DNA from 2 places in the Micromonospora sp. NPDC047670 genome. Region 2 is predicted to be linked to the other one. Evidence: riboswitches for the same ligand, from Rfam matches in the RefSeq annotation. Region 2 holds a riboswitch; the other holds the start of a gene.
The links. A riboswitch is a leader RNA that binds a small molecule or an ion and turns the genes downstream of it on or off. The one in region 2 is predicted to bind cobalamin.

Region 1 (5,635 bases), on a different contig from region 2:
TGGGCGCGACGGTCCCCGGACTGCCGGTCGTCCCGACCCCGGCGGGACAGGAGTCGTTCGCCGCCACCCCGGTGCCGGTCCTGCTCTACGCCGCGACCGTCCTCGCCGGCTCGTGGGCGCTGGCCCGCGCGGTACGCGCCCGGCGGCGGCACGCCGCCCAGGTCGCCGAGCTGCGCGCCGGCCGGGCGGTGGCCGAGGAACGGCTGCGCATCGCCCGCGACATCCACGACGTGGTCGGGCACAGCCTCAGCCTCATCGCGATGAAGGCGGCGGTCGCGAACCACCTCGCGGAGAGCCATCCCGGACAGGGCCGGGCGGCGCTGGCGGCGATCGAGCGGGTCAGCCGGACGGCCCTCGACGACGTCCGGGTCGTGCTCGGCGCCCTGCGCGACCCGGCCGACACCGCACCGAGCTTCACCGAACTCGACCGGCTGGTCGGGGACGTCCGTGCCGCCGGCGTCACCGTCGACGTCGACCGGGCGGCCGACCTGTCGCGGGTGCCGGCGGCCGTGCGGGCCTCGGCGTACCGCATCGCGCAGGAGGCGCTCACCAACGTGCTGCGCCACGCCGGCCCGGCGCGCTGCCGGCTCACCGTCGCGACCGAGCCCGGGGCGCTGAGCGTCGCCGTCGTCGACGACGGACGGGCGGGGCGCGGGTTGGGACCCGGCCACGGCCTGCGGGGGATGCGCGAACGGGCGGCGATGCACGGCGGCACCCTGGAGGCCGGCCGCGCGCCTGGCGGCGGGTTCGCCGTCCGCGCCCGGCTGCCGTTCACCCCGGCGGTGCCGGACGATGGGTGAGCCGGTGCGCGTGCTCCTGGCCGACGACGAGGCGCTGCTGCGCGGCACCCTCCGCCTGCTGGTCGACGCCACCCCCGGCATGACGGTGGTGGCCGAGGCGGGCACCGGGCGCGAGGCCGTCGAGCTCGCGAGGACACACTCGCCCGACGTGGTCCTGATGGACGTCAGGATGCCCGAAATGGACGGCATCACCGCCACCGGGCAGGTCACCGCTGGCCGGGACGCGCCCCGGGTGCTCGTCCTCACCACGTTCGACCTCGACGAGTACGTGTACCGGGCGCTGCGGGCCGGGGCGAGCGGCTTCCTGCTCAAGGACACCCCGCCCGTACGGCTGCTCGACGCGATCAGGGTGGTCGCCGCGGGCGAGGCGTTGCTGGCCCCGAGCGTCACCCGCCGGCTCATCGCCGAGTTCGTCCGCACGCCGGCGGCGCGCCGGGCGCCGGGGAGGCTCGACGGGGTGACCCCGCGGGAACGGGACGTGTTGACGTTGATCACCCGAGGGCTCTCCAACGCCGAGATCGAGCAGCACCTGCACCTCAGCCGGGGCACCGTCAAGACGCACATCGGCCGCCTGATGACGAAGCTGGCCGCCCGTGACCGGGCGCAACTGGTGATCGCGGGCTACGAATCGGGGCTCGCCGACCGGTGAGAAGTGGCATCGGCAGCCGTGAACGCCGCGACCCGTGCCGGCGGCGGGTGCCGGATCCCCGTACGCCGGAGCACCCCTGGTGGGAAGGCGGAACGACCCCGGTACGCCCGGCGCGGGCGGGGGCGGAAGGGCGCGGCGCGGGCGGGCCGTTCCCCGTTGCGCGTCGTCGGTTCCCGGCCCGACGGGAATTGCCGACCGATCGACCGACGACACTGCCTGAACGGGCGCGGTCGAACGGTTGATCGCCGTCCGTCGATCGAGTGGGGGCCTCCCGCCCGGGTGGGGTGACGTTGACCGGCTGCCCGGGGGTGTGGCAGCATTCGCGGCCTGACGGCAGTGAAGGAAGCCGGTGCGATTCCGGCGCGGTCCCGCCACTGTCACCGGGGAGCGATCCCCCCTCGTGAGTCACGGCCGTGCGTGCGCGGTTGGAAGACCGGGGGTGAGCGTCGATCCGGGAGCCAGGATACTTCGGCCGTCGGGAGTGACCCCAGGGCGTGGACACCCGAGGAGGACCCGATGACGCACCCCGTCTCCGCCGTCGACGACCATCGTCGCATCGTGCCCCGGCGCGACAGCGCGCCGCCGAGCAGCCGCAGCTCCGCAGCCCCGTCCGGCCGTCGCGCCACGCGCCCGGCCCGGCGTGGTGTGCCCACCCCCGGCCGCCGCGCCGCCCGTCCCTGACGCCCGTACCGCGCCGCCCGATCCCGCCGGCCCGCCGGTGAGCCGCGTCCCGGCCCGCCGGAACCGCTGAACCGCGCCCACCCCTCGCCTCGCCCCGGTCGTCCCCGCGCCGGCCCGGGCGTCACTCTCCGGAGCTGTCCGTGCGCATCCTGCTGTTGTCCACCGCCGACACCGACCTGCTCGCCGCCCGCGCCAGCGGCGCCGACTACCGGCTCGCCAACCCCGCCCGGGTCGCCGCCGACGACGTGCCGGCGCTGCTCGACGGCGCCGACCTCGCGGTCGTACGCCTGCTCGGCGGCCGGCAGGCGTGGCCGGACGGGCTCGCCACGGTCCTCGCCTCCGGCGTGCCGACGGTCGTGCTCAGCGGCGAGTCCCTGCCGGACGCGCAGCTGATGGCGGCCTCCACCGTCCCCGCCGGCGTGGCCACCCAGGCGCTGGCCTACCTGGTCGAGGGCGGGCCGGAGAACCTCGCCCAGCTCGCCCGCTTCCTCTCCGACACGGTGCTGCTCACCGGCGAGGGGTTCGCCCCGCCCGCGCCCACCCCGACGTACGGCGTCCACGGCGACCGCCCGGCGCATCCCGAGCGGCCGACGGTCGGGATCGTCTTCTACCGGGCGCACGCCCTCGCCGGGAACACCGGGTTCGTCGACGCCCTCGCCGACGCGGTCGACGCGGCCGGCGGCAACCCGCTGCCCATCTTCTGCGGCTCGCTGCGCGGCCTCACCGCCGGCGCGGGGCCGCTCGGGCTCTTCGCCCGCTGCGACGCCCTGCTGGTCACGGTGCTCGCCGCCGGCGGCACGGTCGCCGCGGACGCCTCGGGCGGGGGCGACGAGGACGCCTGGGACGTGGGCGCCCTCGCCGCCCTCGACGTGCCGGTGATCCAGGCGCTCTGCCTCACCAGCACCCGTGAGCAGTGGGCCGCCAGCGACGCCGGGCTGTCCCCGCTGGACGCCGCGATGCAGGTGGCCATCCCCGAGTTCGACGGCCGGATCGTCACCGTTCCGTTCTCGTTCAAGCGGATCGACGCCGACGGGCTCTCCAGCTACGTCGCCGACCCGGAACGGGCCGCCCGGGTCGCCGGCATCGCCGTGCGGCACGCCCGGCTGCGGCACGTGCCCAACGCCGACAAGCGCCTCGCCGTCGTGCTCAGCTCCTACCCGACCAAGCACTCCCGGGTCGGCAACGCCGTCGGACTGGACACCCCGGCCTCGGCGGTCCGGCTGCTCGCCGCGCTGGCCGAGGCCGGCTACCACCTCGGCGACGCCCCGGTGCCCGACGACGGCGACGCGCTCATCCACGCGCTCATCGCCGCCGGCGGACACGACGTCGAGTGGCTCACCCCCGAACAGCTCGCCGCCGCCGAGGCGCGGGTGCCCGGGGAGGTCTACCGGCGCTGGTTCGACCAGGTGCCGGCGGAGCTGCGGGAGCGGATGCTCGCCCACTGGGGGGAGCCGCCCGGCGGGCTCTACACCGACGACGGGGACATCGTGCTCGCCGGGCTGCGCTTCGGCAACGTGGTGCTGCTGATCCAGCCGCCGCGCGGCTTCGGGGAGAACCCGATCGCCATCTACCACGACCCGGACCTGCCGCCGAGCCACCACTACCTGGCCGCGTACCGCTGGCTGGCCGCGCCGGCCGCCGACGGCGGCTTCGGCGCGGACGCGGTGGTGCACCTGGGCAAGCACGGCACCCTGGAGTGGCTGCCCGGCAAGGGCCTCGGGCTGGCCGCCGACTGCGCCCCCGACGCCGTCCTCGGCGACCTGCCGCTGGTCTACCCGTTCATCGTCAACGACCCCGGCGAGGGCACCCAGGCCAAGCGCCGGGCGCACGCCGTCGTCGTCGACCACCTGGTGCCGCCGATGGCCCGCGCCGAGACGTACGGCGACCTGGCGAAGCTGGAGCAGCTCCTCGACGAGTACGCCACCGTGCAGGCGCTCGACCCGGCCAAGGTGCCCACCGTGCAGGCCCAGATCTGGCAGCTCGTCCGCGCCGCCGAGCTGCACCACGACCTGCACACCGAGGACATGCCCGCCGCCGACGACTTCGACGACTTCGTGCTGCACCTCGACGGCTACCTCTGCGAGGTCAAGGACGTGCAGATCCGCGACGGCCTGCACATCCTGGCCGCCGCGCCCACCGGCGAGCCCCGGGTCAACCTCGTCCTCGCCGTGCTGCGGGCCCCGCAGGTCTGGGGCGGCGCCCGCGCCCTGCCCGGCCTGCGCCAGGCCCTCGCCGCCGCGTACGGGCTGGACGAGCAGGCGCTGCTCGCCGAGCCGGGACAGCGACTGGCCCTGCCCGGGGCGCTGACCGAGGCCGTCGACGGGCCGGCCGGCACCGCCGCCGACGCCGTCGACCTGATCGAGGCCCTCGCGCGCCGGCTGGTCGTCGGCATGGAGACCCTCGGCTGGGACGCCGACAAGGTCGACGCGGTGGTCGAGGAGGTCACCGGCCGGGCCGTCCCGGACGCCGCCGCCGTGCTCCGCTTCGCCGCCACCGAGCTGGTGCCCCGGCTGGACCGCACGACCGACGAGATCGACCGGGTGGTGGGCGCCCTCGACGGGCGGTTCGTGCCGCCGGGCCCGTCCGGCTCGCCCACCCGGGGCCTGGTCAACGTGCTCCCCACCGGCCGGAACTTCTACTCCGTGGACCCGAAGGCCATCCCCAGCCGCAACGCCTGGGACGTCGGGGTCGCGCTCGCCGACTCGCTGCTCGCCCGGCACCTCGCCGACACCGGCGAGTACCCGCGCTCCGTCGGCCTCACCGTCTGGGGCACCAGCGCCATGCGCACCCAGGGCGACGACATCGCCGAGGTCCTGGCGCTGCTCGGCTGCCGCCCGACGTGGGACGACCGCTCCCGCCGGGTCACCGGGGTCGAGGTGGTGCCGACGGCCGAGCTGGGCCGTCCCCGCGTCGACGTGACGGTGCGCATCTCCGGCTTCTTCCGGGACGCCTTCCCGCACGTGGTCGCGCTCATCGACGACGCGGTGCGGCTGGTGGCCGCCCTGGACGAGCCCGCCGAGGAGAACTTCGTGCGCGCGCACGTCGCCGCCGACCTCGCCGAGCACGGCGACGAGCGACGGGCCACCGCCCGCGTCTTCGGCTCGAAGCCGGGCGCGTACGGGGCCGGGCTCCTGCCGCTGATCGACGCCCGCAACTGGCGCAGCGACGCCGACCTCGCCGAGGTGTACGCCGTGTGGGGCGGCTACGCCTACGGCCGGGGGCTGGACGGGCGGGAGGCGCGCGCCGACATGGAACGCTCCTTCGCCCGGATCGCGGTGGCGGTGAAGAACCAGGACACCCGCGAGCACGACATCGTCGACTCCGACGACTACTTCCAGTACCACGGCGGGATGGTGGCGATGGTCCGCCACCTCACCGGCGCGTCCCCGGCCGCGTACGTGGGGGACTCGGCGATGCCGCACGACGTGCGCACCCGCACCCTCGGCGAGGAGACCCGCCGGGTGTTCCGGGCCCGGGTGGTCAACCCGAAGTGGATCGCCGCGAT
Region 2 (5,635 bases):
GGTCACCGTCACGCACCACCGATCCATGCTCGGCCTGTTCGGCTTCGACGAGACCGTCACCGTCTCCGGCGAGGCGACCGCGCGGCCGCTCACCGGGGCACCGTAGGAAGGAAGGCAGCCATGGCCGCATCGGGGCGTTCCGCCGTACGGCGGACCGGACGCATCCTGACCGGGTTCGGCGCGCTCGTCGTGCTCTGCGCGGTGCTGGCCGGCGCGCCGGTGGCGCTGCTCGCCCTCGCCGGCAACCCGCTGCCCGACCACCTGCCCACCGTCGCGGAGATCGGCGCGACCCTGACCAGCCGCGACGACGGGCGGCTGTTCCTGCGCGCCCTGGCGCTGGCCGGGTGGTTCGGCTGGGCCACCTTCGCCCTCTCGGTGCTGGTGGAACTCTGCGCGCAGGCGCTGCGCCGGCCGGCGCCCCGGCTGCCCGGCATGAGCCGCCAGCAGCGGGCGGCCGCCGCGCTCGTCGGGTCGGTCGCGCTGATCGTCGCGGCCAGCCCGGCGGCGAGCGCGGCCACTGCGGTCGCCGGCCCGTACGCCCCGCCGGCGCCGACCACGGCGACCGCGGCGGCGGTCACGCCCCGGGCCGCCTGGCCGGACTCCGCCGCCCCGACCGTCCAGCCGGTCGCGGGCCGGGCCGGCCCGGTGACCCGCGCCGCCCCGGCGGTCCAGCCTGTTCCGGCGGACCCGGACGAAGACCCGGCGGTCTACCGGGTCGCCCGGGGCGACCACCTGGGCACCGTCGCCCAGCGCTACCTGGACGACTTCGGCGACTACCGCGAGCTGGCCGCGCTGAACCGGCTCGCCGACCCGGACCGGATCCACCCGGGCCAGTTGCTGAGGCTCCCGCAGGAGGCCGAGGACCGGGGTGCCCGCCGGCACGCCACCGGCCACCTCGTCGCCCGCCCCGCACCAACCGCCCCGGCCCCCCGGCCCGCGCCGGAACAGGCCGCGCCGGAACAGGCCGCGCCGGAGCGGCCGACGTCACCCCCGCCGGCGGAGGCCCCCGCGCCGCCGGCGGACGCGCCCGGCGACGACGGTCCGACGGTGACCGTCGGGGCGGCCCGGCCCGGCGAGCCCGACCGGGTGAACCGGCCGCTCGCGGTCTCCGCCGTCCTGGCGGTGGCGAGCATCGTCGGCGCGCAGATCGGCGCGGTCCTGGGCCTGCGCCGCCGCCCCGCCCCCGTACCGGCCGGCACCAGCACGGCACGCCGCTCAGGTGCCGGCGGCGGCGCGAGCAGCCACCGCGGGGCAAGCGGCCACGGCGGCGCAAGCGGGCACGGCGGCGCAAGCGGCCAGCACGGCGCGAGCGGGCACGGCGGCGCAAGCGGGCACGGCGGCGCAAGCGGCCAGCACGGCGCGAGCGGGCACGGCGGCGCGAGCGGGAACCGGCACGCCGGACCGGTGGTCGGTGCCCAGGCGCGGGCGCACGCCGACGCCACCCGGGAAGGCCCCGTCGGCCGCCACCGCCGCCCCTGACCCACGCCGGGACTCGCGCTCCGGCCAGGACGTTGCTGCGGGGCACGCCGATCAGGACGACAACGACGGCAGGCGGGAGGGTGCGGCGGGGGCGGTCAGGGGAGGCGGGTCTCCAGCATGCCGTTGACGATGCGGGTGGGCAGGACCTGCTGGTCGTTGCCGGACGGCCCGTGCACGACCTCGCCGCCGTTGAGCCGGAACGTGCTGCCGTGCCAGGGGCAGACCACGCACTCGTGCCCGTCGACCTCCCGCACCTCGCCCTCGCCGAGCGGGCCGCTCTGGTGCGGGCACCGCTCCAGCATCACGGTCACGTCGTCGCCGTGTCGGTAGAGGATCACCGAGACGTCGTCGACCTCCCGGGTGATCAGCTTCCGCTGCGGCAGAGTGGCCATGTCGGCGATCGAGTGCCAGCCGTCGCTCATCCGGTGCAGTTCGGAGATGCTCTGGTTGACCTGCGCGCCCTGCTTGTACGCCAGGTGTCCGCCGAGGTAAGCCCCCATGCTCGCGGCGCTGAGCCCGAGGAAACCCAGCGTACGGCCGAGGTTGTGCCGGCCGGACATCCGGGCGGCGACCGAGCCGGCGTAGAACGCCAGGCCCACGCTGTTGGAGGCGGCGTGCACCAGGCCGATCCGGCGCTGGTCGCGGGCGAGCGCCGCCCAGTCGTTGAGCCCGGCGACCGCCGCCGGCAGCGCGCTGACGGTGCCCACCGCGCAGAGCGTGGTGGCGGCCCTGCGCTGCCCCGGCATCAGGTCCAGCACCGCGGTGCTGATCCACGCGCCGACCGGCACCTGCACCATCGCGGGGTGCAACGGGTGCCCCAGCCAGACGCCGTGCAGCAGGTCACGGACCCGCTGCGGACGGAGGGTGGCCTGGACGGCGCGCTGCAACCGGTCGCCGATCCGGTCCAGCCCGGAGGCCTGCTCGATCTTCGTCATCAGTGCTCGCACCCGTACCGACTTCCCGGCAGGAGCGGCCGCAAACCGGTCGCCGGTGACGGATCCGCAGCGGTACGTGACGAGGCCCCTGCCGGCCCACAACCGGACGCGCCGCCCCCGAGGCGGTGAGGTCGGCGCCCGGCAGAGCCGAGAGGCGCAACTTCCCGGAAAGAGTGGCCTCGGCACGCCGGGAGGCGACTCTTTCCGGGAAGTTGCGCCGCCGGCCGCCTGCGTCCGCGCCGGCCGGGTCCGCCAGCCGGGTCCGCCGGTGGTTGGGTCAGGGGCCCGGGGGCGTCCAGCGGTCGTGGTGGATCGCCTCGGCCAGCGGGCGCTTCTGCCGCCAGCCGTGCCGGGCCAGGTCGGGCACGCGCTCGAAGTGGGTGACCGGGCCGACGCAGAGCCACGCCACCGGCCGTACGCCGTCGGGGATGCCGAGCAGGTCCGCCAGCCACGGCTCGCGGTAGAACGACACCCAACCGACGCCGAGCCCTTCGGCGGTCGCGGCCAGCCAGAGGTTCTGGATGGCGAGGCAGGCCGAGTAGAGCCCCGTGTCGGCGATGGCGTGCCGGCCGAGCACGGCGGGGCCGCCCCGGGCCGGGTCGTAGGTGACCACCACCGACAGGGTGGACTCCAGCACCCCGTCGATCTTGATGCGGGCGAACCGCTCGGCCGCCTCCCCCTCCAGCGTGGCGGCGAAGGTCTCCCGCTCGGTGTGGACGTGCTCGTGGAACCGGCGCCGCAGCTCCGGGTCCCGCACGACGATGAAGTCCCAGGGCTGGGAGTAGCCGACGCTCGGCGCCGCGTGCGCCGCCGCCAGCACGCGGTGCAGCGTCTCCTCGGGCACCGGCGCCCCGGTGAACTGGGCGCGTACGTCCCGGCGGCGGTGGATGACGTCGTACAGATCCAAGGCAGGCTCCCGCTGCGCTCGGCCCACGCTCCGGGCGTGGGCACCTGACGCGAGGCCGGTCTTCGGACTCCCGGATCGACGCCTGGCCGTCCGCCTTCCCGGCCCGTCCGGGCCAGTGGCTGCGCTCTCGCGCGTGGACGGTGGCTCCCCGGTCACCGCGGCGGGCCCGTGCCGGATTCGCACCGGCTTCCCGATTCTCCCCGCTCGCGCGGGGCACCTCACATGATCGTGCCGCCCGGCATGGTAGCGGGATCGGCGGCGCACCGCCGACGGGCGGGTGCCCGGCGTCGCCGGGGCGGGCGTGGAAATCCGGTCGCGCGGCGCGCCGTCCGCGAGCACCGTGGTCCGGGTGTACGCACTCGCCTCCCGCCCGCTGCCGGCCGGCCACCCGGCGGCCCGGCTGACCGTCGCCCTCGGCCGGCCCCGGGCCGTGCCGCCGCCCCTGCTGATGCTGCTGGGCATGCTCTCCACCCAGGTCGGGGCGGCCGTCGCCAAGCAGCTCTTCGGCAGCACCAGCGCCGGCGGTACGACCACGCTGCGGCTCGGCTTCGCCGCGCTGATCCTGCTGCTCGTCGCCCGGCCCGGGCTGCGGCTGGGCTGGCGCACCGCCGGCCTGGTCGGGGCGTTCGGGCTCACCCTGGCGCTGATGAACCTCGCCTTCTACGCGGCCCTGCACCGGGTGCCGCTCGGCGTCGCGGTCACCATCGGCTTCGCGGGGCCGTTGCTGGTGTCGCTCGCCGGCAGCCGCCGCCCCGCCGACGTGGCGTGGGCGGTCCTGGCCGGCGGCGGGGTGCTGCTGATCAGCGGGCTCGGCGGGACCGGGCTGGACCGGGTGGGGCTGCTGCTCTGCGTCGCCATCGCGGTCGGCTGGGCCGGGTACGTGCTGCTCGGCAAGGCGGTCAGCGCCCGCGTGCCGGGCAGCCGGGGTCTCGCGCTGGGGATGGCCGTCGCCGCACTGGCCGTACTGCCGTTCGGGGTCGCCGGCAGCGGCACGGCGCTGCTCGACCCGTGGACCCTCGCGCTGGGCGTCGCGGTGGCGCTGCTGTCGTCGGTGCTGCCGTACTCGGCGGAGTTGGCCGCGCTGCGCCGGATGCCGGCCCGGGTCTTCGCGATCCTGCTCAGCCTGGAGCCGGCGATCGGCGCGCTGGTCGGGCTGGTCCTGCTGGGCGAGGTGCTGGCCTGGCCGCAGGCGGTCGGGGTGGCCTGCGTGGTCGGCGCCGCGCTGGGCGCGACCCTGGTCCGCCCCCGACCGGCAGAGACACGCTGATCCCCTTGGGCCGACGGCGGCGGGATCCGCGCCCGGCCGCCTAGCGGAGGTTGCGCAGGGCGTCCTCGATCGCCCGGTGGAACGTCGGGTACGCGTAGATCATCTGCCGGAGCCGGCCGAGCGGCACGGCCGCGTGCACCGCCACCGCCAGCCCGGAGAGCACCTCGCCGCCGGCCGGGCCGACCGACGTCGCGCCGACCAGTACGCCCCGGTCGGCGTCGGCGACCAGCTTGACGAAGCCCTCGTTGCCGCTCTTGTGGATCCAGCCCCGCGCCGACGACGGCAGCTCGGAGAGGCCGACCTGCACGTTGATCCCCCGCTCGCGGGCCTGCCGTTCGGTGAGGCCGACCGCGCCGACCTCGGGGTCGGTGAAGGTGACCCGGGGCAGCGCGCGGTAGTCGGCGCGCGGCACCGCGCCGGCGGAACCGTCCGCCCCGGCGGCGCCCGACGCGCCGACCGCGCCGCCCGTCACGCGGGCGGTCCCGCTGGCGTCCGGCCCGCCGTCGGCGCGCGCGACGTGGTCGAGCACGTCGGCGACGACGATTCCCGCCTGGTACATCGCGACGTGGGTGAACGCCCCCTCGCCGGTGACGTCGCCGACCGCCCAGATCCCCTCCGTGACGTGCAGCCGGTCGTCGACAACCAGGTAACGCTGCCCGGCGTCCACCCCGACGGTGTCCAGGCCCAGCTCGTCCAGGTGGGCCCGGCGGCCGGTCACCACCAGCAGCCGCTCGGCGGTGAACCGCGCCCCGCCGGCCCCGCGCAGGGTGAAGCCGCGCCCGTCGTGGCCGACCCGCTCCGCCCGCACCCCGGTGTGGATCTGGACGCCGTCGGCGCGCAGCGCGGCGGCGGCCACCTCGGACGCCTCGGGCTCCTCGACGGCGAGCACCCGGTCCGCCGCCTCGACGACGGTGACCCGGACCCCGAACCGGGCGAAGACCTGGGCCAGCTCCAGACCGATCGCGCCGCCGCCCAGCACCAGCAGCGACTCCGGCAGCTCCTCGACCTCGATCGCCTGGCGGTTGGTCCAGTACGGCGTGTCGGCCA

Region 1: it holds a riboswitch for cobalamin, as region 2 does, so the genes downstream of both, cobN (cobaltochelatase subunit CobN) here and bluB (5,6-dimethylbenzimidazole synthase) in region 2, are expected to answer to the same signal.

Annotation. Positions count from the first base shown of each region.
Region 1 is NZ_JBIDDA010000008.1:149,481-155,115, forward strand. It holds gene ACGF7U_RS20705 (sensor histidine kinase) at 1-800, shown strand, start outside; gene ACGF7U_RS20710 (response regulator) at 793-1,449, shown strand; cobalamin riboswitch at 1,789-1,918, shown strand; gene cobN (cobaltochelatase subunit CobN) at 2,271-5,635, shown strand, end outside.
Region 2 is NZ_JBIDDA010000001.1:90,658-96,292, reverse strand. It holds gene ACGF7U_RS00450 (pilus assembly protein TadG-related protein) at 1-106, shown strand, start outside; partial or broken gene ACGF7U_RS00445 (LysM peptidoglycan-binding domain-containing protein) at 121-1,200, shown strand; gene ACGF7U_RS00440 (Rieske 2Fe-2S domain-containing protein) at 1,575-2,414, opposite strand; gene bluB (5,6-dimethylbenzimidazole synthase) at 2,692-3,321, opposite strand; cobalamin riboswitch at 3,357-3,557, opposite strand; gene ACGF7U_RS00430 (DMT family transporter) at 3,671-4,588, shown strand; gene ACGF7U_RS00425 (dihydrolipoyl dehydrogenase family protein) at 4,629-5,635, opposite strand, start outside.